3 regions of the Limibacter armeniacum genome follow, and region 3 is predicted to be linked to each of the others. Evidence: riboswitches for the same ligand, from Rfam matches in the RefSeq annotation. Region 3 holds a riboswitch; each other region holds the start of a gene.
The links. A riboswitch is a leader RNA that binds a small molecule or an ion and turns the genes downstream of it on or off. The one in region 3 is predicted to bind S-adenosylmethionine.
Positions count from the first base shown of each region.

Region 1: it holds a riboswitch for S-adenosylmethionine, as region 3 does, so the genes downstream of both, metH (methionine synthase) here and V6R21_RS10635 (O-acetylhomoserine aminocarboxypropyltransferase/cysteine synthase family protein) in region 3, are expected to answer to the same signal.
Region 2: it holds a riboswitch for S-adenosylmethionine, as region 3 does, so the genes downstream of both, V6R21_RS05740 (hypothetical protein) here and V6R21_RS10635 (O-acetylhomoserine aminocarboxypropyltransferase/cysteine synthase family protein) in region 3, are expected to answer to the same signal.

Region 1 is NZ_JBAJNO010000008.1:2,521,777-2,523,980, reverse strand. It holds gene V6R21_RS16255 (hypothetical protein) at 1-74, opposite strand, end outside; SAM riboswitch class I at 671-797, shown strand; gene metH (methionine synthase) at 973-2,204, shown strand, end outside.
Region 2 is NZ_JBAJNO010000007.1:31,557-33,760, reverse strand. It holds gene V6R21_RS05755 (MvaI/BcnI family restriction endonuclease) at 1-279, opposite strand, end outside; gene V6R21_RS05750 (very short patch repair endonuclease) at 339-773, opposite strand; gene V6R21_RS05745 (hypothetical protein) at 801-995, opposite strand; gene V6R21_RS05740 (hypothetical protein) at 1,071-1,397, opposite strand; SAM-I-IV-variant riboswitch at 1,461-1,574, opposite strand; gene V6R21_RS05735 (hypothetical protein) at 1,748-2,204, opposite strand, start outside.
Region 3 is NZ_JBAJNO010000008.1:1,157,314-1,159,517, forward strand. It holds gene cysM (cysteine synthase CysM) at 1-210, opposite strand, end outside; SAM riboswitch class I at 771-877, shown strand; gene V6R21_RS10635 (O-acetylhomoserine aminocarboxypropyltransferase/cysteine synthase family protein) at 1,188-2,204, shown strand, end outside.

The DNA.
Region 1 (2,204 bases), 1.4 Mb from region 3:
GGGGTAGGGCTGTTTTGTGCAACAGCGGATAAGCCAAATGCGCAAAAAGCCAATAGAATAGCAAAGCGAATCATGGTAGTGAGGGTTGCTGGTTGTGTAATTGATTATTGTGGTATAGCTGTATTGTTTGATTTAATTGTGTTTCCTGATTTCAGAACTGAAAATGAAAGCTTATTTGAATAGAAAAGTATGGGCGCGCAGAATTAGTGGTGTTAATTAAAATTCTTACAAGCGGATAGTTCTGAAGTAAGTAGGCCTAAAGAAGTGCCTTTGTGATTTGTTACATCCAAAGTACGCAATTTTAAGTAAAAATCACAGATGTGTAAGGTTTGAGGTGTTTTTGAATAAAATTTAGTTAATGAGTTGAAATCACATCATTAATAGTAGTTAGTGTTGTGTTATTTTAAGATTATGGGAGAGGTGTTTGTCAGGGGATAACGAATAAAGGTAAATTTAGGAGGAAAGAGACTGTAAACTCACAGGTAAGCAATACCTGAAGTGTAACTTATTTTTTTAATAATGGTGAACGAAAGGTATTGAATGTTACACATTGAAAGTAAACGTAAACTGTGAGCTTTTGTATTGATTTAAGAAATGTTAATACTGAGTAGAGTCATTAGAATTGAAAAAGATTTTTATTTATCTGCCGATTATTTTTAATTTTGCATCGTGCTTATTGAGAAAGACTGAGAGAACGGGCTCTGTGAAGTCTTAGCAACCTGCAATTCTTTGAATCATTTTTTCAAATTGAACAAGGTGCTAATTCCCGCCCTGGAGGTGTCCAGGAAAAATGAGTACGGTATGTTATGTACCGGCAAGCGCTCTTTGCCGGTATCTTGATTCCTGCCTTACTACTCAATTCCAGTTATTCTTGATAACACCCTGATCGAACAGACAAATGTCTGACAGGTTTGGCTATGCAGTTGGCTAGCCGTAATTGCGATTAATTCTAGAGCCATTTAACTATTATTCATGAAAGCAGATATCAGAAAGCAGGCCGAGGAAAGGGTGCTGATCCTGGATGGAGCCATGGGAACCATGATCCAGCGACACAAATTGACAGAAGAGGATTTTAGAGGGACTCGCTTTGCCAGTCATGCTAGTGACCTGAAAGGTAACAATGACCTACTGTCCATTACAAGACCTGACATTATCAAGGAAATACATCGACTGTACTTTGAGGCTGGCGCTGACATTGTAGAGACCAACACTTTTAGTGGTACCAGTATAGCCATGGCTGATTACCAGATGGAAGATCTGGTATATGAACTCAACTATGCTTCAGCAGCAATAGCAAAAGAAGTAGCTGATGAGCTTACAGCTAAGGAGCCTCATAAACCAAGATATGTAGCTGGCTCAATTGGACCAACCAACAGAACGGCTTCCATCTCTCCAGATGTAAATGATCCAGGTTATCGTGCCATCAATTTTGACCAACTGGTAGAAGCATACTATGAGCAAGTACAGGCATTGGTAGAAGGAGGAGCAGATATCCTTTTGGTAGAGACTGTTTTTGATACGCTTAACTGTAAGGCAGCCCTTTTTGCAATTGACCAATATTTTGAGGATGTAAAAAATGGCAATCTAGTGGACAGACGTCCTAGAGGCAGGGAAGAGGAGTTTCCAAACCTGTCAGTAGGGGTTGACCTTCCAATTATGGTTTCCGGTACGATTACAGATGCTTCTGGACGTACACTTTCCGGTCAGGTAGCAGAAGCTTTCTGGAACTCAATCCGTCATGCAAACCTGTTTAGTGTTGGTTTGAACTGTGCCCTAGGTGCCGACTTGTTGAGACCCTACATTCAAGAGTTATCTCGTGTAGCCAATGTCAATATTTCTGCACACCCAAATGCAGGATTGCCCAATGAGTTTGGTCAGTACGATCAGACAGCGAAAGAGATGGCTGACATTGTTGATAGCTTTAAAGGATTGGTAAATATCATTGGGGGTTGTTGTGGTACAACACCAGATCACATCCATGATATTGCTGAGACATTTAAAACGGCAGCACCTAGAACAATACCTAAGCACAAGCCTTTCATGAATTTGAGTGGTTTGGAACCGGTTACCATTAAGCCAGACAGCATGTTTGTCAATATTGGTGAGCGAACCAATGTGGCAGGTTCCCTTAAATTCAAGAGACTGATTAAGGAAGAGCAATTTGATGAGGCTTTGGAGATCGCCCGTACGCAGGTAGAAGGTGG
Region 2 (2,204 bases), on a different contig from region 3:
ATTCGGCCGGTAGTAGCTGGTCCTCTGCTCAGCCACTTCGCTCTGTGATAAGATGGCGGTATTGTAGTAGACCTTTCCCTCATCGCCCTGAGGCATTGTACTAAAATCCACAACTCTCCCTTGCTTGAGGATTTCCCTCAACTCCCCTGAGGCGTCAATAATACTTTTCTTTAGCATTGTTTCCGTCATCCGGATCAGGCTAAACTCTTCCCTACAGTATTTCTGGATAATCTCAATTAGGCGTTCTTCCCCCTCATTGGGGATAAAAAATGGATTCACGTTTAAGTTGGTTTAGCTTTTACAATTGGTTTGCATTATAGCAATAAATAGTATTATTCTCATACCTTGATCATATCAACCAAGCTATCTAGCACTTTCAGGGTCCTTTCTTTGTCATACCTAATAGCACACTCCCAAACCGTCATCACATTCCACCCTTCCCTCAACAAGTCCATACGGTGGCTAATGTCATTGGCTCGGTTCCGAGCGATTTTCCAACGCCAAAACTCTGTGTTGGTCTTGGGCAGCTTGTAGTACTTGCAGTCTTGGTGCCCATGCCAGAAGCAGCCATGGACAAAGATCACGGTCTTGTACTTGGGTAACACGATGTCAGGTTTGCCAGGCAGGACTTTGCCCCTGTACCTGCCGTGCAGCCGGAAGCGGAAGCCATGGCGGTGCAGGTAGCGCCTCACAATCAGCTCAGGCCTCGTATCCTTGCCCTTGATCGAGGCCATGATCCTGCTGCGTACTTCGGGGCTAAACTTGTCGGGCATCGCTTTTTGGAAGAGAAGTTACGAAATTCACTTCTTTCTCCCCCTTTTTTCGTCTTCAAGCTCCTTGTTGGACTTGGCAATCCTCTTTTTAAGAGCCCTTATATCAAGCCACGAAGGCACTCCCATAACAACTGTTACTATAAACATAACCCTTAGATCTGTCATGTAATCCGTGACAGGCGAGGTCAGCCATTCAATGAACCAGTAATATACCTTTTCCATGGTATTGAAGTCTTGTTTCAGTAAAAATGAAGGGGGGCCTTCCTCCCAATCGAAGTCAGGCCCATGCAAGAGGAATCAGTTCTCAATCGAAAGCTTTCCCTCTTTCAGCTTGATACACCGGTCAAATGATATACAATTGCCCCCAAACAGCAGTTGGCAGCTATTCAGGTTGTAGATGGGCCATAATTCCAGGTAGGAAGACTGACACACTATCTTCGATGCCAGCGAAGGGTCACGTGAGATCAACTCTCCTGCAAGGGCAATCATATATGCCCCCTTTCTTGTGGCAAATCCCTTGTTGCCCACGAGTCTGTTAAAGTACCCAACCAGTTGCTCGGTACTGTCACGGTGTAGCGTCAAGCGACACTCCTTGATTAGTTCTGTAAATGATTGTGTTGCCATTACCATTCTAGTTTTGTTGTGAAAAATAAACCAAATGGCATCAGGAAATGGGAAGGAAAATAGTGAGGCGCATTTTTTTGTCCTGCTCCAAAAGAGGTTCGGACCACATCGCACTGGACCACCGTGGCTTGTCTTGCTCGGTTGGTATCCCCTTCCATGGGATTCTTGATGCTACTGTAAGTATAGGATTCTTTTTATAATTAATCCAAAATATTTTTATAAATACCTCTACCAAGAAGTTCTTCGGGAAATCTGATGATAATAAAAAGGACAATCCTAATAAGTAAGGTTGAGGATAACCGGAATATGAGTCATCCCGAGTTATTATTGGGATGACTCATATTTATCAATTACACAGCCTTATTCTGTACTGGAGTCACTTTTACATAGTCCATGAACTTACGAAGTTTGTCCATAATGATCGGTGTAGAAACAACAAACTTCTCCCCTTGTACCCAAAATTCAATATAGGTAGACGAGATACTCCCCTTCGCTTTTCTATAGCTAATGAATAAATCTTTTGATACAGTATAGTCATGATAAACTTCCTCGTTTCTTAGAGGTTTTTCTTTATTAATCTTCTCCTGAAGGATTTGATAGTTTTGTAAAATAGCTTTACACTGCTCTAATGTCAGTTCTATATAAGTAATGTCTGCTATTCTTGTCTGATCAGTCTCGAATTGCTTCCGGTCCGGATAATATTTATCGGCACCGATTACCAATTTTGAAATATCCCTATATTTATAACCTGTGAGTTCTAAATAAGAATTACTATTATATGATTTACCCTTAAATACAGTATAGGTT
Region 3 (2,204 bases):
GCCGCTGGTGGCTTCAACCAGTTTCATTCCTGGTTTCAGTTCACCTCTGTCAATAGCCCCTTGTATCATACTGAGAGCAGGTCTGTCTTTGACACTACCGCCGGGGTTATGACCTTCTAATTTTCCATAAACCTTAACATTTGGGTTAAGGTTTAGATGTGTAACCTCTACTAATGGGGTGGATCCTACCAAGTCAAGGATTGATGGCATAATATATTTTCTTTGTGTTTTGAATTCAATTTAACGCTGTCACTGTTATAAATTCTATATTCAATTGAAGAAAAGCATACTTCAAATTAGATCAATTCATAATTGAATGCTAAAGAATTTATTTATTGTATCAAATAATAGAGCTTCCTGAGTTGCTAATTTTCCACTCCCTTTCTTATCGATAGCCTAGTTGTTATATAGGGTATTGAGGCAAATTTACGCATGTCATCTGTTTCTATCCAATTTATGAAATCAGAAACTGTCTGTAATCTTTGTACCTATTTGATAATCTAGGTGATAGAGTTATACCGTTTCTTGTTACAGTTTGTAAGTTTGCTAGCTATAATCATTATCAAGGCTTTTTTGTTTTGAATTTTTTGTATTCAGCTAGTTCATTGGTAAGAGAAAAGTAGGATAAGCTTTTTCTCATCGAAGCTTTTGGTATAGCTCCTTAGGATTAAAATAAATCTTAATTTTTTTGTGATGTTGTTTGGTTTTTTTCAGAAATGGTCAGTATGTTTGTGGCACATACAGTCAATTACCTCACATCTGAAGTAATTGGTTTATAAAGAAGAGGCGAGAGACTAGGCTTTAAGACCCTCTAGCAACCCCCTCACTCGTGGGAAAGGTGCTAATTCCTAGCCTAAGTTTTTAGGACATATAAACTAATTAGGCATCATGAAAGCATTTAAAATTCTTTTTGTTGACGCAGCAGCGTTGACCCAATTTTTTGCATCTCGCAACACGTACAATTTCTCATACCGAATGTGTATGCGAATGCGAATGTGTAGCTAATCGCACATACACTCCCCACACCTCCGTTTCCATCTCCTAAGATGTATTGTTACGTTTCGCACCAAGTGACGCGCGGCTTGGTACAGGCGTTTCTTTATCCTTAGCACAAGCAGGAGGCTCGTTTTGGTCTACAAAACGTGTTTTAAGAACCATTGTACCATTTTATTAAAATCCAAAGAGCCATGTCAGATAATAAATTAAGATTCGAAACACTACAAGTGCATGCAGGTCAGGAAGTTGAAGCTACTACGAATGCCCGTGCAGTACCGATTTACCAAACTACATCTTACACATTCAACGATGCAGAACATGGTGCTAACCTGTTTGCCTTGAAAAAGTTTGGCAATATCTACACTCGAATCATGAACCCAACAACGGATGTGTTTGAGAAGCGAATCGCTGCACTTGAAGGCGGAGTGGCAGCACTTGCAGTAGCTTCAGGACAGGCAGCGCAGTTTATTGCACTGAATAACCTTTGTGAGTCAGGAGATAATATTGTTTCTACAACATACCTATATGGCGGAACTTATAATCAGTTTAAAGTGTCTTTCAAAAGGTTAGGCATTGGGGTGAGGTTTGCAGAAGGTGATGATGCAGAGAGTTTTGAGAAGCTGATTGATGAGCGTACCAAAGCACTGTATCTGGAAACTATTGGGAACCCACAGTTTAATATTCCAGACTTTGAAGCAATCGCAAAAGTTGCGCAGAAACATAATATTCCATTGGTGGTAGACAATACTTTTGGAGCAGGGGGGTACTTGTTCCGACCTATTGACCATGGTGCCAATGTTGTAACGGCTTCGGCTACGAAATGGATTGGTGGACACGGAACATCAATTGGTGGAGTCATAGTAGATGCGGGTAATTTCAACTGGGCAAATGGTAAGTTTCCTCAGTTTACAGAACCATCAGAAGGATACCATGGATTGAAGTTCTGGGAAGTTTTTGGAGAGGGTGGTCCATTTGGAAATATAGCTTTCGCAATCAGAGCGAGGGTAGAGGGACTGAGAGATTTTGGTCCAGCATTGAGTCCATTCAATTCCTTCCTTTTATTACAAGGTTTAGAAACACTTTCTCTTCGTGTACAAAGACATGTTGATAATGCTTTGGCTTTGGCAGAGTGGTTAGCATCACATGATGCAGTTGAGTCAGTGAATTACCCAGGCCTGAAAACAAGTCCATACCATGAGCTTGCGAAG